DNA from 4 places in the Nocardioides sp. JS614 genome. Region 3 is predicted to be linked to each of the others. Evidence: predicted binding sites of a transcription regulator. Region 3 holds the regulator's gene; each other region holds the start of a gene.

Region 1 (7,294 bases), 760 kb from region 3:
GCGTGGACCTGCCGATCCTGCCCGGCATCATGCCGATCCTGAACCTGGCCAACATCCGGCGCCAGGGCGAGCTGATCGGCACCGAGGTGCCGGCCGAGGTGGTCCGCCGGATCAGCGCCCACGACGGCGACCCGATGGCGATGCGGGCCGAGGGCATCGCGATCGCGGCCGAGCTCTGCGACGAGCTCCTCGCCGGGGGCGCGCCGGGCCTGCACTTCTACACGCTCAACCGGTCCAAGGCGACCCGCGAGATCTTCGCCGCCCTCAACCTCCCCGTCTGATCGCGCGGCGGCCGCTCGGTCAGGCCGGCCCCACCTCGGCCGCCACCAGCGCCGCGGAGAGCCCCACGAACGGCAGCCCGGCGCCCGGGGTGGCGTGCGCGCCCGCGGCGTACACGCCCGGCACCGGCGTGGTCGGGCCGAGCCGCTGGCGCACCGTCGCCCGGCCCTGCCAGAGCACCCCCATCGGCGACCCGCTCCACCGCTCGACCTGGTCCCGCGGGCTGCGGTCCACCCGGGTGACGACGTGGGGCCGCAGGTCGATGCGGTGCCGGGCCAGCGCCCGGAGGATGTCCTCGGAGAGCCGGCCGCGGCCGTGCACGGTGAGCGCGGCGCCGCCGTCCGGGGCGCTGCCACCGGTGCGCACCACGAGGGTCGGGTCGCCGTGCAGCACCAGCTCGTGGGGCAGGTCGGCCGGTGCGGTGTCGAGCCCGACGTGCACGACGACCGGCGGGATCGCGGGCATGGTGCGCACGACGTACGGCGCGAGCGCGGGCAGCCGGCGCGGGTCGACGGCACACACCACGACCTCGGCGTCCAGGTCCCCGGCGGTGGTGCGCACGGCGACGGCGCGGCCGTCGCTGACCACGACGTCGGTGGCCTCCGTCCCGGTCAGCGTGGTGACCCCCCGGGTGGCCAGCCGGTCGGCGAGCGCCGCGCCGAGGCGGGCCATCCCGCCCTCGACGGTCCAGGCGCCGAAGCGCTGCTCGACGTAGGCGGTCACGCCCAGCCAGGCCGGCACGTTGCGCAGGTCGTGGCCCTCGGCGACCAGGGGGTGCCCGGCGACCATCCGCAGCCGCTCGTCCCTGAAGGTGCGCTTGAGCCGCCGGGCCAGCGTCTCGCGGCTGTCCAGACGGGCGGCCAGGTCACCCGGCAGGTCGTCGGGCCGCCACGGGTTCTCGAGGTAGCCGCGGCGCAGCACGTCCCAGTCCTCGGCGTACGACGCCACGTGGTCGACCCAGCGCTGGCCGAGCCCGGGCGCCAGGTCGTCGAACGCGCGCAGCTGCGCGGCCCGGCCGGACGCCACCCGCACGGCGGTGCCGTCCTCGAAGCGGTGCTCGCGCACCAGGTCGAGCGGCACCAGCTCCAGCTCGCGCTCGACAGGCCGGCCCGACTTGCGGAACAGGTCGCGGATCACCGCGGGCAGCAGGGTGTACGTCGGGCCCGCGTCCCAGGAGAACCCTTCCGCGCTCACCTCCGACAGGGCGCCGCCGAGCCGGGCCGCGCGCTCGACCAGCGTGACCTCGTGGCCGAGCTTGGCCAGGCGGACGGCCGAGGCGAGCCCGCCGAAGCCGCCACCCGCCACCACGACCCGTGCCATGGGGCGAACCCTAGAGCCCGGGATCCCGGATCAGGACTCCGCGTCGAGCACCCGGCGCAGCGAGTCCGCGTCGCGACCCACCACCGTGGTCCCGTCCGCGGCGGTGATGATCGGCCGCTGGAGCGCCCGGGGGTGCGCGGCCAGCGCCGCCAGCCAGTCCGCGCGGTGCGCGGCGTCGCGCGGCAGGTCGATGCCCTCCTCGGCGGCCTCCTTCGAGCGGGCCACGTCCCACGGCTCCAGGCCGAGGCGGTCGACCACCTCACCGAGCTCGGCCGCGGTCGGCGGCTGGTCGAGGTAGCGCCGCACGGTGTACTCGACCCCGGCGGCGTCCAGCTCGGCCACGGCGGTGCGGCACTTCGAGCACGCCGGGTTGAGCCAGATCTCCATCACTCCACCTCCATCGTGGGCGCGCCGGTCATCGCGGCGAGCTCGTCGTACGTCGTCGAGAAGACCGCGGCGGGATGCCCGGCGGCCGCCCACACGACGTCGTACCGGCGCAGCCACGAGTCCAGGTACGTCGGGACCTCCGACGGATGCCCGATCGGGGAGACCCCGCCGATCGCCTGTCCGGTGTGCTCGCGCACGAACTCCGGCGTGGCCCGCTTGAGCTTGGTCACACCCAGCGCGGCCGCGACCTTCGTCGTGTCGACGCGATGGGCACCCGAGGTCAGAATGAGCACCGGCGAGCCGTCGGCGTCGAACAGCAGGCTGTTGGCGATCGCGCCCACCTCGCAGCCGAGCGCCTCGGCGGCCAGCGCGGCGGTGTGCACGGAGTCGGGCAGGATGACGACCTGGCCGGTGCCGCCCCGGCGCCGGTGGTCGTCACGGAACCGCGTGATCGTCGGGTGCTCGGTGGTCATACTGCGAGACCCTAGAGTCTTCGAGGAAGTCGGTTCGAGCAGGGGAGAGGAGCGGGGATGAGTGAGCAGCGGCCCGTGGCCGTGACCGGCGCCATCTGGGTGCTGGTGGCCGTGGTCGTGACGAGCGGCGTGACGGCGTTGCTGACGCTGGTCTTCGGTGACGAGCTGGACGCCTCCTGGGCCGCGGACCGGACCGACCTGGGCTCGGTCGAGCCGCCCGCCTTCGCGCCCGTGGCGATCACGATGTTCGTGGTGGTCGCGGTGCTGGCGATCATCCTGCTGCTCTTCCTCGGACAGGGCCACAACTGGGCCAGGGTGCTGCTCAGCGCGCTGGTCGTGATGATGGCGATCGCGACGCTCGCGAGCCTGCGCGCCGACCCACCGACGCTCTTCCTGGTGCTCTCCGTGGTCGCCCTGTCGCTGGACCTGACGGCCGCCGTCCTGCTGTGGCACCCCGACACCCGGGCCTTCACCCGCGCGCTGCCGGAATCGGCCCCGCCGCGCTGACCCCGTCCGGTGCTCACGCCGCACCGGACGCGGGGCCGACCCCGCCCTTGACGCCCGGGGGGCGGCGGGGTGTACCGTGATGGTGTTCGAACAGATGTTCGATCATACCTCGGCGGGGACGACCTCGACCCCCGTCCCCGTCGAGGGCCGGTCCGCCGGTGTTGCCAGGGGTCACCGGTCAGGGGTCGACGGAGAGGACCTCGATGAACCCCTACGCCCTACCCGCCACCACCCACTCCTACCTCGCGCGCTCCGCGGAGTCGCTGAGCGAGGCGATCGCCGCGACCGACGTCCCGGCCCGTTACGCGCATGCCCACGTCGCCGCGCTGCGCGCCGCCGCCGCGCTGCTCGCCGCCCGCGCCCACCCCGAGCCGGCGCGGCGCCGCCCGCAGCGCAACGCCTGGGTGCTGCTGGCCGAGGTGGCGCCGGAGCTGGCGGAGTGGGCCCGGTTCTTCGCCGCCGGCGCGGCCAAGCGGGCGGCCGCCGAGGCGGGTTCGACCCGCGCGGTCTCCGAGCGCGAGGCCGACGACCTGGTCCGCGACGCCGACCGGTTCCTCGCCGTCGTGGAGCGTTCGCTCGGCCTGGTGCCGCATCCCGCGGCCTCGCCGTGGGCGGCGGCGGTGCGCGCCGGCTGACGGAGCGGCTCTCGGGGGTCCTAGGGTTGCCCCATGCCTCCTGACCGGCCCGGCGAACGGCCCAGCGAACGGCCCAGCGAACGGCGCACCGCGGCGCGTACGTCGGTGGTCTGGGACGCGCTGCTCCCGGCGCTGGACGGCGCCGCGCTCGACGTGCTCGACATCGGCGGCGGCACCGGGGGGTTCGCCGTCCGGGTCGCCGAGCTCGGCCACCGGGTGACGGTGGTCGACCCCAGCCCCGACGCGCTCGCGTCCCTGGACCGCCGGGCCCGCGAGGCCGGGGTCACGGTGGCCGGCCGGCAGGGCGACCTGTCCACCCTCCTCGACGTCACCGGCCCGGACGCCGCGGACGTCGTGCTGTGCCATGGGGTGCTCGAGGTCGTCGACGACCCCGGCGCCGCGCTCACCACGCTCCGCCGGGTGCTGCGCCCCGGCGGCACCCTCAGCCTCCTGGTCGGCCAGCGCCACGCCGCGGTCGTCGCCCGGGCGATGGCCGGGCACTTCGCCCAGGCGCTCGCGATGCTCGACCAGGCACCCGGCGGTCCGGCGCGGGACCACGGCGGCCGCTCCGGTCGCAGGTTCACCGAGGACGAGGTCACCGCCCTCGTCGATGGCGCCGGGTTCCAGGTCACCGCCGTGCACGGGATCCGGGTCTTCGCCGACCTGGTCCCGGGCTCCCTGCTGGACCTCGAGCCCGGGGCTGCCGCGGCCCTGGTCGACCTCGAGCGGGCGGTCTCCGAACGGGCCGAGTTCCGCCCGCTGGCGACCCAGTTGCACCTGCTCGCCCGCTGACGCGGTTCGCCGGCGCGCGGGCCGGGAACGGTTCGGTCACGAATTTCCCGAACCCGCCTACCGCGATGACCACCCGCTGCCTAGACTTGAGGCGCTGGCCGACCTACGCGGCGACCACTTGGCGAATGACCCTGAGGGGAGGAACGGTGCCACTCTCGGAAGAGGAGCTCCGACTGCTCGAGCAGATGGAGCGTGCTCTCGTCGAGGAGGACCCCAAGCTCGCCTCGACCCTGCGCGGCACGGCGTTCCGCCGCGCGGCCCGGCGCCGGGCGATCATCGCGGGCGCCTGTTTCGTCCTGGGTGTCGTGGTGCTGATGGCCGGCGCCGTCGCCCAGATCACCCCCCTCGGCATCGCCGGTTTCGTGATCATGCTGGGCTCCGCGACCGTCGCGCTGACCGCGATGCGCGGCCAGTCCGCCTCACCGGCGCCCGACCCGCGCACCCTCCAGCACCCCAGCCGAGGCGGCTTCACCGTCGTCGACGGCGGCCGCTCGGGCCGCAAGTCCCGCCGCCCGCGCCGCCACGGTCACTCCGGGCGCTCCGGCCACTCCTTCATGGAGCGCATGGACGAGCGCTGGCGTCGCCGCCGCGAAGAGGGCGGGTTCTAGCGAGGACGCGTCAGCGTCCGGTCAGTTCGCGTGGTCGACGACCCCGCCGTACCTCGCCTCGACGGTCGGCGCGACCGCCCGCGGCGCCCGGCTGACGAAGGCCAGGACCGACCGCGGCCACCAGGTCGCCCGGCGCCGGGCCGCGCGAGGAGCGCCGCCGGTCAGCGAGGCGATGCAGGTCCGGCCGTCGGCACGGAGCCGGGGCCGGTCGGCGTCGGCGGGGGAGCGCGAATAGCGCAGCCGCTCGACGTCGAGCACGATCCGGTCCAGCGCCGCCGCCCCCTCGGGCGCGATGTCGGCGCCGTGGGCGGGTCGCTCGGCACTGGTCGCGTCCACCGGCAGGCCGAGGTGGTCCACGAGGACGTCGCGGGTCGCCCGCGGGGATCGGCCCGCCGGCCACGGCACGCCCAGGTCCAGTGCGGTGTCGTGCAGCTCGGCCCAGATCGCCTCCGGTCCCGCCACCGTGAGGCGACGCGCGCGCCGGCGACGGCGGACCAGCCGGGGCAGGAGCAGGAGGCCGGCCACGACCAGCAGTCCGGCGCCGCCGCCGAGGACCGGTCCCCACGCGAGGCCGGCGTCGGCCTCGCCGTTCTGTCCGGTGTCGGCGGTCGGGTCCGCGGTCTGGGTGGCCCGGTTCGACGGCCCCGGGATGCTGGTGCTGGATTGCGTCGCCGCGGGGTCGGAGGGGTCCAGGCCGCCCGGCAGGCCGGAGACCGTGTACGACGGCACGCCGGTCGCCCGGTCGGCCGGGGTCGGCTCGAAGCGCACCCACCCGGAGCCGCGGAAGAACAGCTCGGGCCAGGTGTGCATGTCGTGCGAGCTGTAGACCCAGGTGTTGGGACCGTCCGGCTCCGGTGTCAGGAAGCCGACCGCCACCCGTGCCGGGATGCCCAGCACCCGGGCCATCACGGCCATCGCCGAGGCGAACTGCTCGCAGTACCCCACCCGGCCGTCGGGGCCGTCGCCGAGGAACGTGGTGAGAGCGTCGTACCCGTTGCCGGAGGCGTGCGTCTCCAGGGAGTAGGTGAACTCGCTGCGGAACCAGTTCTGCAGGGCCACCGCCTTGTCGAACCGCGTGGTCTGATCCTGGGTCACCTGGACGGCGAGCTGGCGCACGACCAGCGGGAGGTTCGGCGGCAGGTCCGTGAAGATCTCGCTGACCTGGCCCACGGACGAACCGGCCGCGCGCAGCCGCTTCGGGCTGAGGACCAGGTCGAGCGCGCTCATCGTGTAGTGCAGGTCCGCGGTGGTCAGGTCCCCGGGAACGGCCAGGAAGTCCATCGTGGTCGAGTCGTAGCGCCAGTCGCCCTCGGCCTGCACGTTGCTGGCCGGGAACTGCGTCGGCAGCCACCGCGACTCGAACGCCGGCAGGATGGTGACGTCGTAGGGCACTTCTTCCCGGGTCACCTCGGCGTCGACGCCCTGCGGCGGCGGCAGCGCGCCGTCGGCGCCGTGGTTGGTGGGGACGTCGCGGTCGCCGGGCGTCCACTCGACGTCGGTGAAGCGGTTCAGGTCCAGGATCCGCAGGTACGCCGGATTGGTCTCGGTCGTGGTGATCCGCACCAGGTCGGTGTCCTCGCCGCGCTTGAGGTCGCGCACCAGGTCCGCCACCGGGTTCTCGATCCGGATGTTGTCCCCGTCGCCCTTGCCGGGCCCGAAGTCGAACACGTGCAGGCCGAGGGTCGGGACGAGCAGCGGCAGCACCATCGCGAGGGCGGTGGCGGCCCCGCCGATGCCGGTGGCGGTACGCCGAACGGCGTGCGCGCCGGCTCCGAGCGAGATCGGGTCTCCGGTCTCGCGGTCCTCGGCGATCGGTCGGCCCCAGCGGCTGACGTGCTCGGCCTCCTGGAGGAAGAGCATCGCGAGGAAGCCGGCCGCCGTGCCGACGAAGACCCACCAGGCGATCGACGTCTCGATCAGGCTCACCGGGATCGTGTAGATCGTCAGCAGCGGCAGGCCCGCGAGCGGCGCCCGGCGCAGCGTGCAGGCGAGGAGGTCGACGAGCAGCAGGCAGGCCAGCCCGCACAGGATCAGCAGCGGGTCGATGGGCGGCGCGGTGGCAGGCACCGGTGCCGCGAACTCACGGGAGCTGTCCAGCGCCGCGACGATCGCCGACCGGACGTCGCCAAGGGTGCCGGTGCCCGGGACCAGCGACCCGGTGATGAGCATGCTGGCGACGAGGCCCGAGACGACGACCTGGGCGGCGACCACGGCCGGTCCGGGCCACCGCCACCACCTGGTTGCCGTGCCGGTCGCCGCGACCACGATTCCCAGCAGGAGCAAGGGGTTCAAG
Region 2 (7,294 bases), 750 kb from region 3:
TTTGTCACGATCCACCAAGCCTCTCTCGGCCAAGTTGACCGCCCGCTTCCCAACGAGTTGATACGAGCAGTCCAGTTCGCCAGCGACCTCGGCGGCATAAAGAGCCCGCTCTTCGGTTCCAAGTGTGTGAAGAATCCCAAGCTCAACCTTTGGCAGGAGAAGTTCAGGATCAATCTCTCGAAGGGTGGCCTCGTACTTCTTCGAGAGGTTCGTAATGACACACTTGCCCGTTCTGCATTCTGGACAAAGCATGTCAAACATTTGTAGGGCGGGAAGCGCTTCATGATCGAAGTTGTGGCCGCATGAGTCGCAGACGATTTCCTGATTCATTCTGACGTACTCTTGGAGGATCGCAGTGACATCGAACACTCGTTCCACGTAGTACAGCCGGTACTCGCGCTTCCCCTCAGGACGTCCGAACTCAATGCTCTGCTTTTGACATAGCCCGTAGTTAAGGGCGTAAACGGTGACCTTCCGACCGTCTCGGTCACTCATCACATAGTACTTGGTGATGAAGAAGTTCAACTCCAAGGTTGCGAGCAGAGCCTCCATTTGCGTCGCAACGTGGAAATGGCTCGTAGGTGGGCGACCTTCGAGGTCTCGCATTACTGCCGAGGTGGTGTGATACCGCAACTCACGCGCTCGGATGACGAGGGCGTCGAGTAGTTCTTTGAGACTAAAGATGGAAGATCGTTCATCGAAGCTCTCGTGCAGGAATCGATTCATGGCGAAATACGCCTCAATCTTTTCCTCGTAGTACCTACGCGCCGCGTCCCGGATCGAGGCAAGATTGATTTTCTGCCCATAGATGAGATTCGACTCGTACATGAAATACAATACGTAGCCAATATTACGGGGGTTTGCCATGGTGGCGAAGAACAATTGACGCCACAATTCATCTCCACCGGAGCGACGCGTGTCGAAGACATCGCCGAGCGCTTGAACACCAAAGTGCTCGAGACGCCGCGTGATCAGACGGCGCGTGAAGTCGACCGCCTTCTCTTCCATCCCCGCGATGTCGGCGGTGCCGTACAGGCTGTAGATGTCGAGGCTGATCTCATCAATCTTCGTCTTATCGATTTGGCCGTAGTAGATGCGGCCGGGATAGGCAGCGATCTTGAACTTAATCAACTCTTCAGACCAATTGTTCAAGGGCCCGAGGAGAGCGTCTACGACGACCTGCATGGCGGGGGGCGGAAGCTCCGAAAAATCGTCTACGAAGACGAACAACTGTGTCAGTCCGACTCGATTCAGCAACTCCTTGAGTTGCAGTATATACGACTTGATGTCGAAGACGCGAACCAAGATATCCGCAAACTGCCGTTCACGCTCCGACCCGAACGTGTAGCTCGTTTGGTCTTCAAACGCAAGGGAGGCCTCGGGCCCTGTGGCACCCGCGCCAACCTTTCCGGACACACCTTGCTTGTTGATGACCTCGTCGGAGTCCTGCCTGCGCTCTTCGACTAAACGGGTGGAAACAACACTGATAAAGCGGTCCGCGTCAGCTGCCTCAAGGAGGGCATCCAAGCCCTCAAACAGATCATCCACGGATCCACCTACCGAGTTCTTAACTTTCTGCCATAGAGAGACCTTGATTCGGCTCTTGATCTCTTCGCGGATTGCTCGGATCATCGCGGCCAAGAATGCTCGATGGAGAAGCAACGACTCCATCTCGTCCAAGTTCATGGCACCCGGCATTGCCGATAGCTTCGCGGCCAGACCCGGATCGACCTGGCTGGATTCGTAGATGGTCTTGATGTCGATGTATGCGGACGCTTTTCCAGCTTTCCGCAACTCATGTTGCGCGCGCTGGAAGACCGTCGATTTGCCAGTGCCCTTCCGCCCGACCAGGAAAGTAGTGTTGCTCTTCAACATCGTCTGGAGAACGTGGTCATTCGGCAAGGGATCCACGTACAAATGCTCGACTAGCGACTCCCCGCGAGCGTCCGAAAGCTCCGCGCGTCTGTACAGTTTCAAGGACTGAGCAGCCTCATGAAACGCCTTCAAGTTGCGCTCGGATATGTTTGGCATCGTCGCATGGCCTCCCGATCGTGGGTCCGCGCCCTACCCTGCCACGAATTATGAGCAACACAGAGTCAGATGGTGCAGATCGGGTTCACCGCGTTCGGACTCCGCTACACCCTGGAGGCAGCGGGGCCCAGAACGTCGGAGAGAGGTCAGGGCTGGATGGGGAAGGACACACGCTTCGAGACAATCAGCGCCCGCGACTCGCTTTCCTTGTCGGCGGCGCGGACGTAGTCGGCGCGGATGTGCTGCGGGGTCAAGAGGGTGACCCCGCAGCCGTCGAACGCCTCGATCCGCGCGAGCACGTGCTCAGCCCAGTGCCCACCGAGTTCCGCCTCGCGGTGAGCGCCTTGTGGGTGTGCAGCGGCAACGACATCTCCTGCTCACTGGTGAGGAACTCGCCTGCGACGATCGGATCCTCCGACTCGACAAGCGCCACGAGGTTGGCCAGTCCGCCCATGCACACGACGGGCTTGATCACATGGTCACCCTGCTGGTGCCAATCGGAGCCGAACCGGCCGCTGTCAACCGACAGGCGGTGTCCAGCGTCAACGGCCGCCGCTGGCGCACCGAACGCCTTCACGAAGGTGCGGCCGAACTCCTTCCCAGCGCCCAGATCCGCCAGCAGCGCAGACGTCGCACGTCGTTCCCGCTCCTCGACGCCGTTGATACCCGAGGTCGGAATCAACCGTGCCTCGTGCCAAGACTCCTCGCTCACCGCTACAACCCCCGTACCACGTCACGCGCGCGCCGACCCGCGCCACTGGACCGCGCCTCGAATCCAGGCGCATCCCGGCGACGGCTAACCTCGCCAGCCGACCGGCGCGACCAGGACACACCAGTCACACGAGCCACGGCACCACGCAGAAGCGGTTCTCGACGGCGCGCGCAGGGCCATCTGTCTGCAGGCTGCGCTGAACTGAACGTTACGTCGACGGGCGGCCCACCCCGCCGCCGTGAATGCTTCCCGCATGCCGGCTACTCATGGGCTAGACAAAGCCGCGTCATACCGCCGCCAATGACGTCGACCTAAACGACTCAGTTAGGCGGCGAAGTCGTCGGCGATCTCGATGTGGATGGGGCTGTGCCAGAGCTCGATGACCATGGGCTTGCGCGGCGGCGGTGCTGGCTGGTCCTCGGTGGACGCGTCGGTGAGGCGGCGGGTGCCGGTGTGGTCGACGAGGTAGAAGCCGCCGTGGGGGTCGCGCCACATGTAGATGCCGGGGAAGGGCTGCTTGACCTGCCAACCCGCGCCATGCGTCTTGATCCGGTGGTGCAGGGTGGTCATCGGCCCGTAGTTGCCCACCCCGCTGACACCACCCTGGTCGTAGGGGATGGTGTGGTCGATCTGCATGCCCGGTGAGGTGCAGGAGGCGAAGGGGAAGGTGTCGGCCGGCGTCATCAGATGCACGGCCCGCCTATGTCGGTCGGGGATCTCGTAGGAATCCACCGGGGCTTGGTCGGCGAGGTCGAGGACCGGACGGATCGTGAACCGCGCGTGCGGGCCGAGGAACCGGCGGACCCACGCCTGGGTGACCGGACCATGGCCCTCGACCCGGACGATCCCCTCGGAACTCTGGGTGCGGTCGGCGTCGGGGTCGGCGTAGGTGTGCACGTACAGGCACACCTGCGGCAGCAGGTCCGCCAGGTCGGTGTCGGCCGGCGCGCCGGAGACCAGCAGCAGGAAGGCGTGCACCCGCCGGTCATCCTCACTCTGCAGGTGGGGGGCGTCGGGCAGGGTGTCGGCGAGCTGCTTGGCTCGTTGGGTGACGTAGTCGTCGATGGCCTCGATGGTGGGCAGGTCGGCGTGCACCAGGAACGAGGCCATTCCATGGGTCTGGTCGGCGACGGTGCGGCGGACCTTCTTGGCGAACCTCGCCTTGGCGGCGCGCTCCTCCTTCTCCCGGGCCGCCTCGGGGGCGGCCTGGGCGACCGTGCCGGCCACCAGCTCCTCGAACCGGGACCAGGGCAGCCGCCCGTCCGCGGACTCGAAGACGCGAGCATCGACGTAGGCCGCCTGCTCGGCGGCGAGGGTCCGGGTCTTGGTGGTCACGTAGCGGGCATAGGAGGCGCGGACCTCCCCGGCCTCGACCCGCGCCCACAGGCGCGGGAACCGGTGCTGCAGGTCCAGGGCGTCCCCGATCAGAGACGCCGCCGCATACGGTGAGCGGCCGATCCGGGCCCCGAACTCCGCGGCCGCGAACTCGCTCACCTCCGGAGTCCCCTCCCCACCCAGCCGACGCGCCCGTTCGCGACCCGGCAAGTCCACCTCGACCGGATCCAGCCGGTTCGCCGGGTGCACGATCGCCCACTGATACGCCAGCCGCAACAGCTCGGTCTCCGCGTCACGAATCGACCGCGCGCACGCACCGGCCAGGTCGAGGATCCGCTCCTCCGACCGGTCCGCCCAATCGCGTGCCGTGCTCATGAGACCAGTACAACAGGGGCCACCGACAGTCCCTCCGAGCCCGTGTTTGCCCAGGTCAGAGAGGGTGCGAGGTCCTGCGGGGGCGCGGGGTTTCGAGGCTCGCTGCGCTCACATCTCAACCTCCGCCGACGGTGACCACGTCATCTCGTTCCCGCCACCGCAAACACGGACGTCTCGCAGGCCGACAACGGTCCGCGCGGTGACCGGGTCAGCGTCAGATGAGCGTCAGGGTGATCGTCGACCCGAAGGGCACCATCTCGCCGCCGCCGGGGTCCTGGGAGAACACGTAGCCCAGGCCCAGATAGCCCGAGGCCTTCTCGGTGACGACCCGGAAGCCGAGCGCCTCGAGCGTCGCGGTCGCGGCGTCGACCCCCTGCGCGCGCACGGAGGGGACCTCGACCAGGTGCGGGCCCTTGGAGACGACGAACGAGACGCTGTCCCCGCGATGCAGCGTGGTGCCGGCGGGCGGGTCCATCGAGATCACGTCGCCGGCGGCGACGTCGTCGTTGTACTCCTCGCTGGCGACAGCGGCGTCGAGCCCCTTGCCCTCGGCCCAGGCCATCGCCTCGTCGGCGTCCTTGCCGACCCAGTCCTTGAGCGTGACCGGCTTGGGGCCCTTGCTGACCACGAGGTCGACGGCGGCGTCGGGGCGCAGCGTCGTCCCGGCCTTGGGCGAGCTCGAGATGACGACGCCCTTCTCGACGGTGTCGGACCACTTCTCGGTGCTGGTGCCGAAGGCGAGATGGGTCTCGGCGAGGGCGTCCTGGGCCTGGTCAACGGTCAGCCCCTTCAGCTTCGGCACGTCGTAGCGCTCCTTGCCCAGCGAGAGCACGACGGTGACGGTGCCGCCGTCGAGCACCTTCGACCCGGGCTCCGGGTCGGTGGCGACCACCCGGCCGGCGGGAACCGTCTCGGAGTAGGCCTTGTCGCCCCACGCGACGTCGAGGCCGGCCTCGTCGAGCCGCTGCTCCGCGGCCGCCTTCGTCAGGCCGAGCACCCCGGGCGTCGAGGTGTAGCGCCCGTCGAGGAACCACCAGGCGCCCGCGCCGGCACCGGCCACCAGGAGCAGGGCTGCCAGCAGCAGGACCAGGCCGCGGCGGGAGCGTCGTGGCCGTCTCGGCGGCGGGGTACGCCGCTCCGGTCCCGCGGACGGTGGTGAGGCCGAAGGGCGTTCGAGCAGCTGGATGGGCGTCGTCCGGTCGACGACCGCCTCGTCCGGGATGGCCAGCTCGACGGGCTGGGTCTGCAGCAGGAGCGGGGTCAGGTCGGCCGTCAGGTCCGGGTCGTCGTGGACGCCCTCGGCCAGCGCATGGCTGACCCGGTGCAGCTGGTGCAGGAGCACGCCGGCGTCCGCCGGCCGCAGGCCGCGGTCGCGGGCGGTGGCGCGGGCGACGAGCGCGTCGACGTACGCCGGGATCCCGGGCTCGAGCGTGGAGGGCGCCGGGACGTCCTCGTGGACGTGCTTGTAGGCGACCTGGATCGGCGTCTCGCCCTCGTGCGGCTTGCCGCCGGTGAGCAGCTCGAAGAGCACCACGCCGGCGGCGTACACGTCGGCGCGGGCGTCGGCGCGGCCGTCGACGACGAGCTCGGGGGCCAGGTAGGAGACGGTGCCGATCAGCACCCCGCCGGTCGCGGTGTGCTGGGTGTCGGCGCTGACCGCGCGGGCCAGTCCGAAGTCGGCGACCTTCACCCTGCCGTCGGCGGCGATCAGCACGTTCTCCGGCTTCACGTCGCGGTGGATGATGCCCGCCCGGTGGGCGGCCGCCAGCGCGGACAGCACCGGCTCTATCAGTGCGAGCGCCCGAGCCGGGGGCATCGGGCTCTCCTTGCGGATCACGTCGCGCAGGGTGACGCCCTCGACCAGCTCCATCGCCAAGAAGACCGTGCCGTGGTCGTCGCCCTGGTCGTAGACCGCCACGACGTTGGGGTGCGAGAGCCGCGCCGCCGAGCGTGCCTCGCGCACGAACCGCGCGGCGAACTCGTCGTCGTCGCCCAGGCCCGGGTGCATCACCTTGACCGCCACGGTGCGGTCGAGGCGGATGTCGGTGGCCTCGTAGACGCTGGCCATGCCGCCGCGGGCGATCCGGGCGCCGATCCGGTAGCGGCCCTCCAGCAGCCGGCCGGTCATGGGGTCGCCAGCCGCGTCGGCGCCCGCGTGGGCGTGCCGATCTGACTGCCGGTCTGGCGGCACAGCGACCCTCCTGCGCACCTGTTGGGGAAGGACCAGGTTGCTCAATCGTACGGACGCGGGGGCCCGGGAGCGTGCTGAGCCGCCTCCGGCGTGGCGTGGGCCACGGTGGAAGACTGGTGGCCATGAACCAGCCACGACTCGCCGACGCCGACCTCGCCGCCCTCGTCCCCGAGTGGCTGGACTGGGCCGAGACCGCCCGGCGGCTCGGCGTCACGGTCGCGAAGGTGCGCACGATGATCCGTGAGCACGAGCTCGCCGCCGCCGTGCCGACGCCGGGCGCCGGCCAGCAGGTGCCGGCCGCCTTCATCCAGGACGGCGTCGTCGTCAAGGGCCTGCCCGGGCTGCTCACGATGCTGCACGACGGCCGCTACGACGACCGCGAGTGCATCGCCTGGCTGTTCACCGACGACGACCTGCCCGGTCGCCCGATCGACGCCCTGCGCGAGAACCGGGGCTCGGAGGTCAAGCGCCGGGCCCAGGCGATGGCCCTCTAGCGGCAGCTCGGGACGCCGGCCGCACGCGCGACCGGTCGGGCTCAGACCACCCGCTGGGTGGCGGCCGACGCCAGCTGGCGCAGCACCCGACGGGCGTCGTCGTGGATGTCGGCCTTGTCCAGCGCGGTGACGGCGTGCGTGGCCAGTTCGGTGATG
Region 3 (7,294 bases):
GTGAAAGGGCCGCAGCACAAAGGGCCCCAGGACAATCGAAGACAGGAGAGGTCACCCCCGATGACTGCAGGGATTGCACCGAGCCGTTCCGACGAGACCATCCGTCTCTTCACCCTCCGCTCCGCCGCCGACCCGGCAGAGCGGGCCGAGATCGAGGACCAGCTGATCCGCCTGAACATGGCGGTGGCCGTGGACGCGACCCGTCGCTTCCGCGGGCGCGGCATCGCCACCGACGACCTCGAGCAGGTCGCGTACGTCGGCCTGGTCAAGGCGGTCAAGGGTTTCGACCCGGACCGCGGCCACGACTTCTTGAGCTTCGCGATCCCGACCATCCGCGGCGAGGTCCGCCGGCACTTCCGCGACCTCGGCTGGACGGTGCGCCCGCCCCGCTCCATCCAGGAGGCGCAGACCAAGATCATCGCCTGCGAGGGCGAGCTCTACCAGCAGCTCGGCCGGGCGCCGCGCCCCTCGGAGATCGCCGAGCACCTCGGCCTCGACCGCGACCTCGTGGTGGAGGCGCTCGGCGCCAGCGGCTGCTTCGCGCCGGCCTCGCTCGACGCCCCCGCGCACGAGGGCGACGACGACCCGATCGGGCGCCGCCTGGGCTTCACCGACGAGGGCTTCGACGTGGCCGAGGCCCGCGCGGTGCTCGCGCCGGTGCTCGCGAAGCTCTCGAAGCGGGAGCGGATCATCGTGGAGATGCGCTTCTTCCGCGGCTGCACCCAGGCCCAGATCGGCGAGGCGATCGGCGTGACCCAGATGCAGGTCTCGCGGCTGCTGACGCGGCTGATGGCCCGGCTGCGCGAGGAGCTGAACGTCACGCTCGCCGCCTGAGCCTCGCCGTCTGAACCTCGCCGCCTGAGCCCGGCCCCGGGCCGATCCGTGCGGCCACCGGCGTGCGCCGCGCGCACCGGCCCCGGGTGGCCGGAGGGCGACCGGGGATCGGCGACAATGGCGCGGTGGCAGGCAGGGCGACGGGGAGCACGGCGGGCAAGCGCGCGGGATCGCGTCGCGGGCCGCGGCGCCGGGCCCGGTTCCAGCCGGCGCTGCTGCTGCTCGCACTCGGGATCACCGCGTGCATCGTGGCGTGGGGCTACCTGGTGTACGCCGCGATCGACTTCGGCTCGACCGCCCGCGGCGGTGACCGGACGGCGTGGTGGTTCCTGGCCCTGGCCTCGGTCGGCGCCGTGGCCTGCCTGTTCGTCGGCCTGATGCTGCTCGCGCGGGTGCTGCGCCGGCTCGGCATCACCGGCGGCCCGCCGCCGCGCTCCGGACCGGCCCCGGCCGAGCCGGCCGCCGAGGACGATCGCACCCGTCCCATCGGCGGACGCCGCGCCGCCCGCTGAGGCCACGGCCGCGCTCGCACGGGGCCGGTCCGCCACGAAACTCGTGCCTGGACGACGCAGCTTCATCGTCCAGGCGCGAGGTTCATCGGCCGACCGACGAAACTGGGCGCGGCCCCGGCACCCCACCAGGACGCCGCGAGGGGCGGGGCCACCAGGCCCCGCCCCTCGTCTTCCCCGGCTCGTCAGCCGGGGTCGAGGCGGCTGACGATGTCTGTGTGGGCCTGCGTGGGCCTTGGTGTGGGTCTGTGAGGGCGCCTACTCCACCGGCACCAGGAGGCGCTGGCCGGCGACGACCATGCCGGAGTCGAGGGCGTTGAGCCGCTGGATCCGGTCGACCATCGCGCGCACGTCGCCGTCGTCGGAGAGGCCGGCGGCGATGTCCCAGAGCGTGTCGCCGGTGCCGACCATCACCACGCGGGTGGGCTCCGGGTGGCCCGACTCGCCGGTGGCGACCGAGCCGCCGGCCAGCACGAAGCCGATCGCCAGGATCGCGAGCACCGCGACCGCGAGCACCACCAGGCGGCCACGGCGGGTCAGCCGGACCGCGCCGCGGCGGGCGGCTGCGGAGCGCACCACCCGAGCCGGGTGGGCGGGAATCGTCATCGTGCTCATCGTGACCTCCTGGGGAAGCGGCGGTCTGCCTGGGGTCCTGCTCTCTCGACGTCAGTTCTAGTGGTGGCCACCGACAGTCCCCGCGGGACGGTCTGGACCAGGCACTCGATCAGACGTTCGATCGAACATGTGTACGACGATAGAGCACGTGTTCGAACCGATCAAGGAGCGACACGAACATTTGTTCGATGGCCGCGGGGCGGCCCCGCGACGGTCCTCAGCGGCCCTTCGCGATCGCCCGACGGCCCTGGGCGGCGAACAGGCCGGTGGCACGGGCGGCGACGGACGGCGCGAGGGTCGTGGCCCGCACCAGCCCGCCCCGCCAGGCCGGGACGGTGCGCACCACCCGGCCGGTCCCGAGCAGCCCGACCGCGGCCGCGGCGACCTCCTCGACGGTGAGGATCCGCCCGCCGGAGTGCACGAGCGCGGCGCCCAGGCCCCCGGGCGTCTGCGCGTCGAGCATCGCGGTCCGCACGCCGTCCGGGCACAGGGCGTGCACCCGGACCCGGCGCGGGGTCTCCGCGGCCACCGACATCGAGGCGGAGACGATCGCGGCCTTGGTGGCGGCGTACACGCTGTAGCCCGGCACCGGGCCGAGGCCCGCGAGCGAGGCGGTGTTGACGACGTCGCCGCCGCGCGGGCCGAAGGCGGCCACCGCGGCCCGCATCCCCCACAGGGTGCCGAGCAGGTTCACCTCGACCACCCGCCGCACGGCCTCGTCGGTGAGGTCGCCGATCAGGCCGTCGTCGCCGACCCCGGCGTTGTTGAACCAGGCCGCCAGCTCGCCGTGCCGCATCGCCGCGGCCGCCGCGGCGCGGTGCGCGTCCGGGTCGCGTACGTCGAGCCCGCGCCCCTCGGCCGCGCCGATCTGCTCCGCGCAGGACCGCGCCGCCGCCTCGTCCACGTCGCCGACGACCACGGCGTACCCCTCCGCCACCAGCCGCTCGGCGATCCCGCGCCCGATGCCGCGCGCCCCGCCCGTGACGACCGCGCTGCGGCCACTCGCCCCGCGCCTGCTTGAACCTCGGAGTGCACCCATGGCCGCAGTCTGGCCGACACGCCGTTCGAACAGGTGTTTGAACCCGACGGCCGAGATGGCTACCGTGCTCCCATGGCCACGCCCCAGACCGGCAAGAAGACCCCGTCCCGCCGCGTGAGCGAGCTGCCCGACGGACCGCCCGACGCCACCGGGCTGACCCCGCGCCAGCAGCGGGTGCTCGCCCACATCAAGGACTCCATCGAGAAGCGCGGCTACCCGCCCTCGATGCGCGAGATCGGGGAGGCGGTCGGGCTGACCAGCTCCTCGAGCGTGGCCCACCAGCTGAAGACCCTCGAGGAGAAGGGCTTCCTCAAGCGCGACCCGCACCGCCCGCGTGCCCTGGAGGTGTTCCTGCCCGAGGTGATGGCCGCGCGCCGGTCGATGTCGGCGGCCGAGGAGTCCTCCTTCGACGAGACCGGGGTCGGCGACGCGCTGCCCGCGGCGCAGTACGTGCCGGTCGTCGGCCGGATCGCCGCCGGCGGCCCGATCCTCGCCGAGGAGCGGGTCGAGGACGTCTTCCCGCTCCCCCGCCAGCTGGTCGGCGACGGCCAGCTGTTCCTGCTGGAGGTGCGCGGCGACTCGATGATCGAGGCCGCGATCTGCGACGGCGACTACGTCGCGATCCGCCAGCAGCCCACCGCCGAGAACGGCGAGATCGTGGCGGCCATGATCGACGGCGAGGCGACGGTCAAGACCTTCCAGCGCAAGGACGGAAATGTGTGGCTGCTGCCGCACAACCCGGCCTACGATCCGATCGACGGCACCCATGCCACCATCCTCGGTAAGGTGACAGCGGTGCTGCGACGGGTCTGACATCGACCGGACGTCGGGGAATTACCTGAGCAGACCCTGGTGTTGATTCCGGGTGGAGCCCGGATGACTCAGGGAGGTTGCATGAACAACGCTGGTGCTGTGACGACAGCATCCGCGCTCGCCCGCAGCCGCCCGATGCCGCGGTGGGCGCGCGGCATCCTCGAGCTGGTCCTGATCCTCGCCCTCTGGGTCGTCTACAGCCTGGCCCGGCTCCTCGCCGACACCGACATGGGCCCGGCCCTGCGCCGCGCCGACGAGCTCTTGCACCTCGAGGGCCTGATCGGGATCCAGTGGGAGGTCCCGCTCAACCAGCTGTTCAGCGACCACCGGGTGCTCGGCCTGGCCGGCAGCTACTGGTACGCCACCCTCCACTACGTCGTCACCGCCGGCGTGCTGATCTGGCTGTGGCGGCTCGGCGCCGACCGCTATGGGCCCGCCCGCCGGGCCCTGGTGATCGGCACCCTGATGGGCCTGATGGCCTACATCTCGCTGCCGACCGCGCCGCCGCGCTTCATCGGTGGGTACGTCGACATCCTCAGCCTGCACGCGGCCGACGGCTGGTGGGGCGCTGACGCCTCGGCGCCCCGCGGCCTGGGCGGGCTGACCAACGAGCTCGCGGCCTTCCCCTCGCTGCACGCCGGCTGGTCGCTGTGGGTCGCGCTCGCCCTGCAGATCTACGCCACCCGCAAATGGGTGCGCGTGCTCGGCTGGCTCTACGCCCTGGGCACCGCCGTCGTCATCGTCGGCACCGGCAACCACTGGGTGATCGACGCGATCGTGGGCTGGATGGTCATCCTCGCGGGCTGGGCCGCGGCCGAAGCGATCGGCCGGGTCCGGCTCCGGCACGCCCTGGGCCACCTGCTGCGACGACTGCGCCGGCGCGAGCCCGGCCTGGTGCTCACGGCCGCACCGGTCCAGACCACCTCTCGCGATGACGCGGCGGCGCAGGCCCCGTGCCCCGATGACGCGGTGGCGCAGGCCGCCGGGCGGCTGGTCGACTCCGAGCAGTGACCCGGCGCCCCCGTCCGGAGTGACGGCCGGGTGAACATACGGTGCTCACACCGGTGAGCCCGTGCCCCGGCACCCGGTGCGTCGTTCATTGAGGCGTGACCACCCTCGATCGCCGTACCCTCCTCGCCACCGGCACCGCCGGCGCCGCGACGCTCGCCGTCGCCACCGGCCTCGACGGGCCCGCGGGCGCCGCCGCACCCACCGGCGCCGCGGACGACCCGCGCGCGAGCGGCCGGGTGTTCCGACACGGGGTCGCCTCCGGCGACCCGCTTCCCGACGCCGTGCTGATCTGGACCCGGGTGACGCCGACCGCCGCGAGCCGGCCGGGGTCGGGCCACGGCCCCCGGGTCGAGGTCCGCTGGGAGGTGGCGCGCGACGCCGACTTCCGCCGGGTGGTGCGCCGCGGCAGGTTCCAGACCGGGCCGAGCCGCGATCACACGGTCAAGGTCGACGTCACCGGGCTGGAGCCGGCGACCTGGTACCACTACCGCTTCCGGTACGACGACGCCGTCAGCCCGGTCGGCCGGGCCCGCACCGCCCCGGCGAGCGACGCCAGCCCGGACCACCTGCGCTTCGGCGTCGTGTCGTGCGCGAACCTGCAGGCGGGCTGGTTCTCCGCCTACCGGGGCCTTGCCGCGCGCGACGACCTGCACGCCGTGCTGCACCTCGGCGACTACCTCTACGAGTACGGCCCCGGCGAGTATGGCTACGGGATCGACGACGAGGACATCCGCTCGCACCAGCCGGCCCACGAGATGCTCACGCTGGCCGACTACCGCCAGCGGCACGCCCAGTACAAGCAGGACCCGGATCTGCAGGCGCTGCACGCGAAGTACCCGTGGGTGATCACCTGGGACGACCACGAGGTGACCAACGACGCCTATCGCGAGGGCGCCGAGAACCACAACCCCGACCTCGGCGAGGGCGACTTCCACCGGCGCCGCGCCCGGGCGCATCGCGCCTACGACGAGTGGATGCCGGTGCGCATGGACGGCACCGCCGGGCTGCGCGACGGCGACCGGTTGTTCCGGCGGCTGCAGTTCGGCCGGCTGGCGGAGATCAGCATGCTCGACCTGCGCACCTACCGCGACGAGCAGGTCGCACGCCCGCTCCCCGAGCCGCTCCCGGTGGCCGACGCGGCGGTGAGCGACCCCGACCGCACCATCGTGGGCCGCCAGCAGCTCGACTGGCTCAAGCAGTCGCTCTCGCGCGGTCGCGCGCAGTGGAAGATCATCGGCAACCCGGTGATGATCGCGCCGGTGGACTTCGGCGGGCTCCCCGACGAGCTGATCGACCCGGTCAACGACGTCACCGGGCTGCTCCCCCGCGACGGCCTGCCCTACAACGTCGACCAGTGGGACGGGTACACCGACGACCGCCGCGAGGTCTTCACGCACATCCGCGACCACCAGGTGAGCGACGCGCTGTTCGTGACCGGCGACATCCACTCCGGCTGGGCGTGCGAGCTGCCGTACGACGCCTCAACGTACCCAGCCGGCGACTCCGCGGGCGTGGAGTTCGTGTGCTCGTCGGTCACCTCGAACAACCTCAAGGACCTCACCGGCACGCCCGCGCACACCACGAGCACCGCGGTCGAGCAGACGATCCTGGCCAACAACCGGCACATCAAGTACCTCAACTTCGACGACCACGGCTTCTCCGTCCTGGACGTGACGCCGCTGCGCGCGCAGATGGACTGGTACGTCATCGGCGACCGCGCCGACCGGGACACCTCGATCACCTGGTCGGTCTCCTACGCGACCCGCACCGGCACCGGCCGGGTCGAGCAGGTCGGGGAGCCGGTGTGAGCGGCCCGGTCGCGGCCGACCGCCGTACCTTCCTCAAGGCGGGCGCCGCCGGGCTGGTCTTCTCCACGGTCGCCGGCGCCCCGGCGCTCGCAGCTGCCGGGCGCAGCCCCCGACGCGCCTACGTGCTGGTCGTCGACGGCTGCCGGCCCGACGAGATCGACAGCGGCCTGACGCCGAACCTGGCGGCGCTGCGCGACGGTGGGCTCCGGTTCCCGCAGGCGTCGTCGATGCCGGTCATGGAGACGATCCCCAACCACGTGATGATGATGACCGGGCTGCGCCCCGACCGCACCGGGGTGCCCGCGAACTCCGTCTTCGACCGCGGGCTCGGCGAGGTGCGCACCCTCGACCGGCCCTCGGACATCCGGTGCGGAACGCTGCTGGGCCGGCTCGGCCGGCGCGGCCTCACCACCGGCACGGTGCTCTCCAAGACCTACCTGTACGGCGTCTTCGGCGGCCGTCCCACACACCGCTGGGAGCCCAGCCCGACGCTGCCGATCACCGACCACGCCCCCGACGCGCTCACCATCGACGCCGCGATCACGATGCTCGAGGAGTACGACCCGAACCTGATGTTCGTCAACCTCGGCGACATCGACCGGTTCGGGCACGCCGACCTCACCGGCACCACGCTGCGCGTCGCCCGCCGGCTCGCACTGGCCGAC
Region 4 (7,294 bases), 140 kb from region 3:
CGGTTTTCCGACGCGGCTGTCCCGTCGCCCCCTAGGCTCCGGGCCATGAAGCGTGTGGTGGGGACCGTGGTCGGCCTGGCGGTCGTGGTGCTGGTGCTGATGCTCCCCGCGGCGCTCTACGGGGTGAGCGGCGACGAGGGACCCGCCGAGTCGGACGAGACCACGATCACGTCGTACGTCGCGGACTTCGACGTGGACGACCAGGGCGACCTGACGGCCGTCGAGACCCTCACGGTCGACTTCCCGTTCCCCGGCAAGCACGGGATCTTCCGGTTCTGGGACACCCACGACCAGACGGCCCCGGACACCGTCCGCCGGATCCCCCGCGGCATCGAGGTCACGATGGACGGTGCCGACGTCCCGGTCGAGACGTCCTACGAGGGCGGTGGCCAGTTCAAGGTCGCCCGCATCGGCGATCCGGACTCGACCGTCGAGCCCGGCGAGCACGTGTACGAGATCCGCTACGACATCGCCGGCATCCTGGAGCCGGGCACCAACGGCTCCCGCACCCAGCTCTACTGGAACCTGATCCCCAGCGGCTGGGCCCAGCGCATCGACTCGGCCGACCTCACGGTCCACCTGCCCGCCGCGGCCGAGCGGGTCCAGTGCGCCGTCGGCTCCGACGAGACGGGCTGCCGGCTCCGAGGGGAGGGCACCGCGGACCTGCGGATCCGGGCGACGTCGCTCGACCCGCGCACCCCCGTGACGGTCAAGGTGGGCCTGGACCTGGCAACGCCTCCGCCCGGCGACGAGCGACCCTGGGGCCCGGCGCTGGACGCCGTGCTCGGGCCCAACCTGGCCGCGCTGGCCGTCGTGCTCGTCCTGGCCGCCGCGGCCGGCGGCTACGGCTTCCACCTGGCCCGGCGGGCCAGGGAGAAGGACCCGCAGTTCCCGGTGATGTACGCGCCGCCGGACGGCATCGGCCCCGCCCAGGCCGCCTACCTGGTCACCGAGGAGGTCGACGACGAGCAGTACGTCGCCACCCTCATGTACGCCGCCGAGAAGGGTGCCGTCGACCTGGACCGCGCCGACGGCACGTGGACGATCTCGGACAAGAACGGCGCAGCGGGCTGGGCCGGCCTCGATCCCGTGACCAGTGGGGTGGCACACCTGCTCGGCGGCCCGGGCACCTCGTTCGTCGCCGCGCCCAAGGACGTCGCGGCCGGTCAGCGGCTCAAGACCGAGATCGAGTCGTTCGAGGAGAGCACCCGGACCTGGGCCGCCACCTCCGGCCTGATGGTCAGGAGCGGGCTGGGCGGCGGTGGCGGAGTGGTCATCGGCCTCTGCCTCGCCGCGGTGGTCGCGATCGCGATCTGGAACCCGCTGAACATGTCGATCGTGGGGCTGGTGCCGGGCGCCTTCGGGGTCTTCGGCGCCTCCCTCGCGGCCTCCGGCGCGGGCACCCGGCGCACCAAGGCCGGCCGCGACCTCTGGTCGCGGGCCGGCGGGTTCCGCCGGATCCTGGCGACGCCGTCCGCACAGGACCGGTTCGACTTCTCCGGACGCGAGGAGTTCTACACCGCCTACGTGCCCTGGGCGGTGGCGTTCGGGTGCGCCGAGGAGTGGGCGGGCAAGTACCGCACCGAGATGGGCGCCGAGCCGCCGGTCCCGTCGTACCTCGGTCCCGCGTACGCGGGCGCCTACACCGGCTCGGTGGCCTCGTCGATGGTCGACGACTTCCACTCCACCGTCAGCTCCGCGATCTCCTCCTACGAGGCCACCCAGAAGTCGTCGTCCTCGGGCGGCGGCGGGTTCTCGGGTGGCGGCGGAGGCGGCGGCGGGGGCGGCGGCTCCTGGTGACCGACCGACCATCCCACGTCCACCTGTACCCACCCGTGTTCTGAGGAGTTCACATGCTCATCGCCATCATCGTCATCGTCGTGGTGCTCGTCGCCCTGGTCGCCTTCGGCGTCGTCGGCTTCAACAAGCTGCGCACCACCGACATCGGGGCCCAGGAGGCGCTCGGCGGCATCGACGTCCAGCTCACCCGGCGCGCCGACCTGATCCCCAACCTGGTCGAGACCGTCAAGGGGTACGCCGCGCACGAGAAGGGCGTGTTCGAGGAGGTGACCGCGGCGCGGACCGGCGTGCAGGCCGCGGCCAAGGGCGACGACGTCGCCGCCAAGGCCGCCGCGGACGCCCGGCTCCAGGGCGCGCTGGTCAACCTGAACGCCGTCGCCGAGGCCTACCCGGACCTCAAGGCGAACCAGAACTTCCTCGACCTCCAGCAGCAGCTGGCCGAGACCGAGAACCAGATCTCCTTCGCCCGGCAGTACTACAACGACGCCGTGGCGACCCTGAACAAGCTGACCCAGACCATCCCGTGGATGTTCTTCACCGGCGTGGCCGGCGTGCACAAGCGCGACTTCTACGACGCCCCGGACGGCCACGAGCAGGCGCCCCAGGTCAGCTTCTGAGCTGCCCACGCCACCCGAGCTTGCTCGGGAGGCGTGGAAGCTGCAGCCAGGTCGAGTAGCCCCGCGACCGACGAAGGAGGTCGCGACGGGCGTATCGAGACAGCAGCAGGTGTGCGGTCTCGATACGCGCTGGCGCCCGCTGCTCGACCAGCGACCTTCGGGATCAGCGCGCCGGTAGGCATGGCTGCAAATCCGGGCGGGTACTCACCGCGCATGCAGATCCCCCAGCCTCGCGGTCCGCTCACCGAGGAGCTCTTCGGCGCCCTCCGGGCCGGCTCGGACGACTTCTACCCGGTCCTCGCGGTCGGCGCCTCGGAGGGCGAGGACGCCGCCCTGGCGCTCTGGGCGCTCCACGAGCTGCACTACCGCGGGTTCGACGAGGTCCGTGACGACCTGGAGTGGGACCCGCAGCTGGTGCGGCTGCGTGGGCTGCTGGAGCGCGACCTCGAGCAGCGGCTGTGGGAGCGCTTCACGCCGCCCGTGGGTCTCTCCTTCGTCGAGGACTTCTTCGGGTGGGTCGCCGAGCAGGACGGCGCCTCGGTCGCCACGCACGTGCAGCGCGACGCCGACCGCGAGCAGGTCCTCGAGCTCCTCCGGGTGCGCTCGATCTACCACCTCAAGGAGTCCGACCCCGCCGCGTGGGTCGTGCCCCGCCTCGGCGTGCGGGCCAAGGCCGCGCTGATGGAGCTCCAGTACGACGAGTACGGCGGCGGCGACCCCAACCGGCTGCACCACCACCTGTTCGCGCAGGGCATGGAGGCCAGCGGGCTGGCGGCGTCGTACGGCGCCCACGTCGACGAGGTGCCCCTGGAGGTGCTCGAGCAGAACAACGCGATGTCGCTCTTCGGCCTGCACCGGCGCCTGCGTGGCGCGGCCCTGGGCCATCTGGCGGCGTTCGAGGCGACCAGCTCGCTGCCGTCGCGGCGGATGGTGCAGGGCCTGGAGCGGCTCGGCTTCCCCGAGGAGGTGGTGGCCTACTACGCCGAGCACGTGGAGGCGGACGCGGTCCACGAGCAGCTGGCGGTGCGCACCATCTGCGGCGGCCTGCTGGCCGAGGAGCCGGGTCTCGAGGAGGACGTGTGGTTCGGGGCGTTCACCTGCCTGGACCTCGAGGACCGGTTCGCCGGCACGATGCTCGAGCGCTGGGGAGTCGGCGAGGAGCGGAAGGAGGAGGTCGCGTGAGTGGGTGCTACGACCATCCGGATGTGGTGCTCTGCCCCGGCGGACCGATGCTGCTGCGCGGCCAGCACACCATCGAGGATCCCGCCGGGGTCGCCCACGAGACCACCCGGCCGGTCACCGCGGTCTGCCGGTGCCACAAGTCGGCGTCCCTGCCGTGGTGCGACGGCACCCACAAGCTGCTGCCCGAGCGGCTGCGTCCGACCTGACCGCCGGCCCGGCCGGGCGCGCCCGCCGAGGTCGCGTCGACTGAGGTCGCGTCGACTCAGGTCGCGTCGAGCCGGACCAGCACGCCTCGCTCGCACCAGCGGAGCTCGCTGATGGCCAGCTCGTCGTCGGTCTCCCGGAGCCGCTCGCGCAGCAGGTCGACCTGCTCCACGCTGCCCAGCTGGAGCAGCACACTGGCGCCCCGGGGCAGGTGCGGGCGGGCGGTGTCGATGCACAACCAGGCCAGGGCCATCCCGTCCGCCCCGCCGTCGATGGCCAGCACCGGGTCCTCGGGGAAGCGGGCGACCTCCTCGCGGCGTACCCACGGCGGGTCCGCGATGACCAGGGCGAACCGCTCGCTGTCGCCGAGCACCTCGTGCACCGAGCCCTCGCGGACCTCGACCCGGTCGGCCAGGCCCGCGGCCTGGGCGTTGGCCCGGGCGTAGTCGCAGGCCACCGGGTTCACGTCCACGCACACCAGCGGCCGGTCCGAGCCGGCCACGGCGAGCAGGCCGATCTGGCCGGCACCGGCGCACAGCTCGAGCACCGGGCCCGGGGGTGCGTCCGCGAGGATCTCGGCGGCCCACTCCGACTGGGCCGCGGTCCACGGCCGAGGGCGTAGCACCCGGCCGTCGAAGCTGATCCGGAGCGGGCCGAAGCCCATCGTCTCCGGAGCGTGGCTGATCGTGGTCATGGCGTCGTGGTACCCGCTGCCGGTGACCGGCACGCCTCCTGCGCCCGGCCGGTCGTGCGGCCCACGCCGACCATGGGTCGGCGTGGACCCACGACCGGATCGGGCGATGCTCAGGCCACGTCGAGCGGGCGGAACTGGACCGAGATCCGGGGCCCGGCATGCGCGACCTTGGGGACGGCGTGCTCCCAGGTGCGCTGGCACGAGCCGCCCATCACCAGCAGGTCGCCGTGGCCCATCTCGACCGAGATGGACTCACCTCCGAGCCGGGGCCGCAGCATCAGCCGGCGCGGGTCGCCGAGCGAGACGATCGCGACCATCGTGTCCTGGGTCCTGCCGCGCCCGATGGTGTCGCCGTGCCAGGCGACGCTGTCGCGGCCGTCGCGGTAGTAGCAGCAGCCGGCCGTGACGAACGGCTCGCCGAGCTCGGGCCGGTAGTGGGCGGACAGCGCGCCGCGGGCGCGCGCCAGGGCCGGGTGGGGCAGCGGCTCGCCGACGCCGTACGTGTGCAGGAGGCGGGGTACGTCGACCTCGCGGTCGTACATCTGGCGGCGCTCGGACCGCCACGGGACCTCGCGGAGCAGCGTCGCGAGGACGTCGTCGGCCTCGGGCAGCCAGGTCCGGCACACGTCGACCCAGGCGCCACGGGTGAGCACCTGGCGCTCCAGGAGGTCGAAGACCGGAGCGGTCGCCGGCGGGGCCCCGAACAGCGTTCCCTGGAAGTCCATGGGCCCGAGCATACGCCGGGATCGAACAATTGTTCGAGCGAATCCCAGGGGAACCAGGGGAACCCAGGGGGAAGCCAGGGTCGGAGGGGACCAATTCCCGTGGCGGCGAGCACGCCGCCCGCGAGAGGCTGGGCCCATGACCGAGGCCACCCTCCAGGGGACCCCCGTCCCTCCGGCAGCGCGCGTGCGCAACCTCACCAAGACCTACGGCTCCGGCCCGGCGATGGTGGTCGCGCTCGACGACGTCAGCCTCGACCTCGCGGCCGGCGAGTTCACGGCGGTGATGGGCCCGAGCGGCTCGGGCAAGTCCACGCTGATGCACTGCTGCGCGGCGCTGGACCGGGCCGACTCCGGCTCGGTGTTCATCGGCGACCAGGACCTGACCACCCTCAAGGACAAGGCCCTCACCCGCCTGCGCCGCGACGAGATCGGCTTCGTCTTCCAGTCCTTCAACCTGGTGCCGACCCTGTCTGCGGCCGAGAACATCGCGCTTCCGTTGGCGATCGCGGGCCGCCGCCCCGACCGCGAGTGGTACGACGCGGTCATCGACACGGTGAGCCTGTCCGATCGGCTCGACCACAAGCCCAACGAGCTCTCCGGGGGCCAGCAGCAGCGGGTCGCGGTCGCCCGGGCGCTCGTCAGCAGGCCGCGGATCGTCTTCGCCGACGAGCCGACCGGCAACCTCGACTCCCGCTCCGGCGCCGAGGTCCTCGAGCTGCTGCGCCGCAGCGTCGACGACTACGGCCAGACGGTCGTGATGGTGACCCACGACCCCGTGGCCGCGGCGTACACCGACCGGGTCGTCTTCCTCGGTGACGGCCGGGTCGTCGACGAGCTGCGCGAGCCCACCCGCGAGCGGGTACTCGAGGTCATGAACCGCCTGGCCGAGCAGCACGCCCGATGAACACCCCACGAACCTGCGCACTTCCGCGGGGACCCCGCATGAACACCCCACGAAACTGCGCACTTCCCCCGCTGCGCTCCTCCGGCCCGCACTTCCGCGGGGACCCCGCATGAACACCCCACGAAACTGCGCACTTCCCCCGCTGCGCTCCTCCGGCCCGCACTTCCGCGGGGACCCCGCATGATCAAGGCCGCCCTCAGGAGCCTGCTCGGGCGCAAGCTGCGCCTGCTGATGAGCACCTTCGCGATCGTGCTCGGGGTCGCGTTCGTCGCCGGCTCGCTGATCTTCTCCGACATGCTCAACCGGAGCTTCACCGCGATCTTCGCCTCGACGGTCGGCGACGTGATCGTGCGCCCGGAGGGTGGCGCGTCCCTCGACGGCACCCCCTCCACGCTCACGGTCCCGTCCGACCTGCTCCCGCGGCTCGAGTCGGTCCCCGGCGCCGCCCGGGTGGACGGCAACGTCAGCGCCGTCGGCGTGTTCGTGGTCAGCCGCGAGAACAAGCTGATCGGCGGCAACGGCGCGCCCGGCATCGGCGTCAACTGGAACGACGCCCCTGCGGGCCACGGTCTCGAGGGGCTCTCGGTCGTCGAGGGCCGGGTGCCGGAGGGCGCCGACGAGGTGGCCCTCGACGTCGCGGCCGCCGACAAGGCGGGGTACGCCGTCGGCGACACGATCCGGGTGATCACCTCGACCGACACCCCGGTGCTGCAGCCCGAGCTGGTCGGCCTGGTCGACTTCGCGGACGGCGGCTCGCTCAACGGCGCCACGCTCACGGTCTTCGACACGACCACGGCCCGGGACCTGTTCCTCGGGGGCGAGGACGCCTACACCGACGTGTGGGTCACCGCCGAGGGTGGCACCTCCCAGGCCGAGCTGCGCGACCGGGTGCGCGAGGTGCTGCCCGGCGACCTGGAGGCGATCACCGGCGACGACGCGGCCGACGAGAGCGGCAACCTGCTGCTCGAGGCCGTCTCGTTCATCACGACCTTCCTGCTGATCTTCGCCGGCATCGCGCTCGTGGTGGGCGCGTTCCTCATCGCCAACACGTTCTCGATCCTGGTCGCGCAGCGCAGCCGCGAGCTGGCGCTGCTGCGCGCCCTGGGCGCCTCCCAGCGGCAGGTCACCCGCTCGGTCCTGGTCGAGGCCGCCGTCGTCGGGGCGCTGG

Evidence for each region. The regulator LexA, encoded in region 3, represses DNA repair genes until DNA is damaged. The targets are predictions, from matches to a motif close to TCGAACANNTGTTCGA.
Region 1: a site for LexA is predicted at 3,053-3,068, ahead of NOCA_RS17080 (SAV_6107 family HEPN domain-containing protein). Genes of this name have one in related genera too.
Region 2: a site for LexA is predicted at 4,488-4,503, ahead of NOCA_RS17125 (DUF222 domain-containing protein). Genes of this name have one in related genera too.
Region 4: a site for LexA is predicted at 5,244-5,259, ahead of NOCA_RS21505 (alpha-ketoglutarate-dependent dioxygenase AlkB). Genes of this name have one in related genera too.

What each region holds. Positions count from the first base shown of each region.
Region 1 covers NC_008699.1:3,275,421-3,282,714, reverse strand. The annotation lists gene metF (methylenetetrahydrofolate reductase [NAD(P)H]) at 1-281, shown strand, start outside; gene NOCA_RS17100 (phytoene desaturase family protein) at 301-1,599, opposite strand; gene NOCA_RS17095 (ArsC/Spx/MgsR family protein) at 1,630-1,986, opposite strand; gene NOCA_RS17090 (YbaK/EbsC family protein) at 1,986-2,459, opposite strand; gene NOCA_RS17085 (hypothetical protein) at 2,517-2,966, shown strand; gene NOCA_RS17080 (SAV_6107 family HEPN domain-containing protein) at 3,170-3,601, shown strand; gene NOCA_RS17075 (methyltransferase domain-containing protein) at 3,635-4,393, shown strand; gene NOCA_RS17070 (DUF3040 domain-containing protein) at 4,540-5,001, shown strand; gene NOCA_RS17065 (transglutaminase family protein) at 5,023-7,294, opposite strand, start outside.
Region 2 covers NC_008699.1:3,284,351-3,291,644, reverse strand. The annotation lists gene NOCA_RS17135 (MarR family transcriptional regulator) at 1-1,911, opposite strand, end outside; gene NOCA_RS17130 (hypothetical protein) at 2,282-2,743, opposite strand; gene NOCA_RS17125 (DUF222 domain-containing protein) at 3,068-4,453, opposite strand; gene pknB (Stk1 family PASTA domain-containing Ser/Thr kinase) at 4,668-6,581, opposite strand; gene NOCA_RS17115 (Rv2175c family DNA-binding protein) at 6,767-7,138, shown strand; gene NOCA_RS17110 (polyprenyl synthetase family protein) at 7,180-7,294, opposite strand, start outside.
Region 3 covers NC_008699.1:4,033,787-4,041,080, forward strand. The annotation lists gene NOCA_RS20755 (sigma-70 family RNA polymerase sigma factor) at 61-834, shown strand; gene NOCA_RS20760 (hypothetical protein) at 960-1,346, shown strand; gene NOCA_RS20765 (LysM peptidoglycan-binding domain-containing protein) at 1,602-1,958, opposite strand; gene NOCA_RS20770 (SDR family NAD(P)-dependent oxidoreductase) at 2,176-2,997, opposite strand; gene lexA (transcriptional repressor LexA) at 3,070-3,810, shown strand; gene NOCA_RS20780 (phosphatase PAP2 family protein) at 3,910-4,821, shown strand; gene NOCA_RS20785 (alkaline phosphatase D family protein) at 4,917-6,629, shown strand; gene NOCA_RS20790 (alkaline phosphatase family protein) at 6,626-7,294, shown strand, end outside.
Region 4 covers NC_008699.1:4,174,328-4,181,621, reverse strand. The annotation lists gene NOCA_RS21530 (DUF2207 domain-containing protein) at 46-1,800, shown strand; gene NOCA_RS21525 (LemA family protein) at 1,854-2,417, shown strand; gene NOCA_RS21520 (iron-containing redox enzyme family protein) at 2,631-3,599, shown strand; gene NOCA_RS21515 (CDGSH iron-sulfur domain-containing protein) at 3,596-3,805, shown strand; gene NOCA_RS21510 (methyltransferase) at 3,862-4,497, opposite strand; gene NOCA_RS21505 (alpha-ketoglutarate-dependent dioxygenase AlkB) at 4,608-5,222, opposite strand; gene NOCA_RS21500 (ABC transporter ATP-binding protein) at 5,359-6,126, shown strand; gene NOCA_RS21495 (ABC transporter permease) at 6,307-7,294, shown strand, end outside.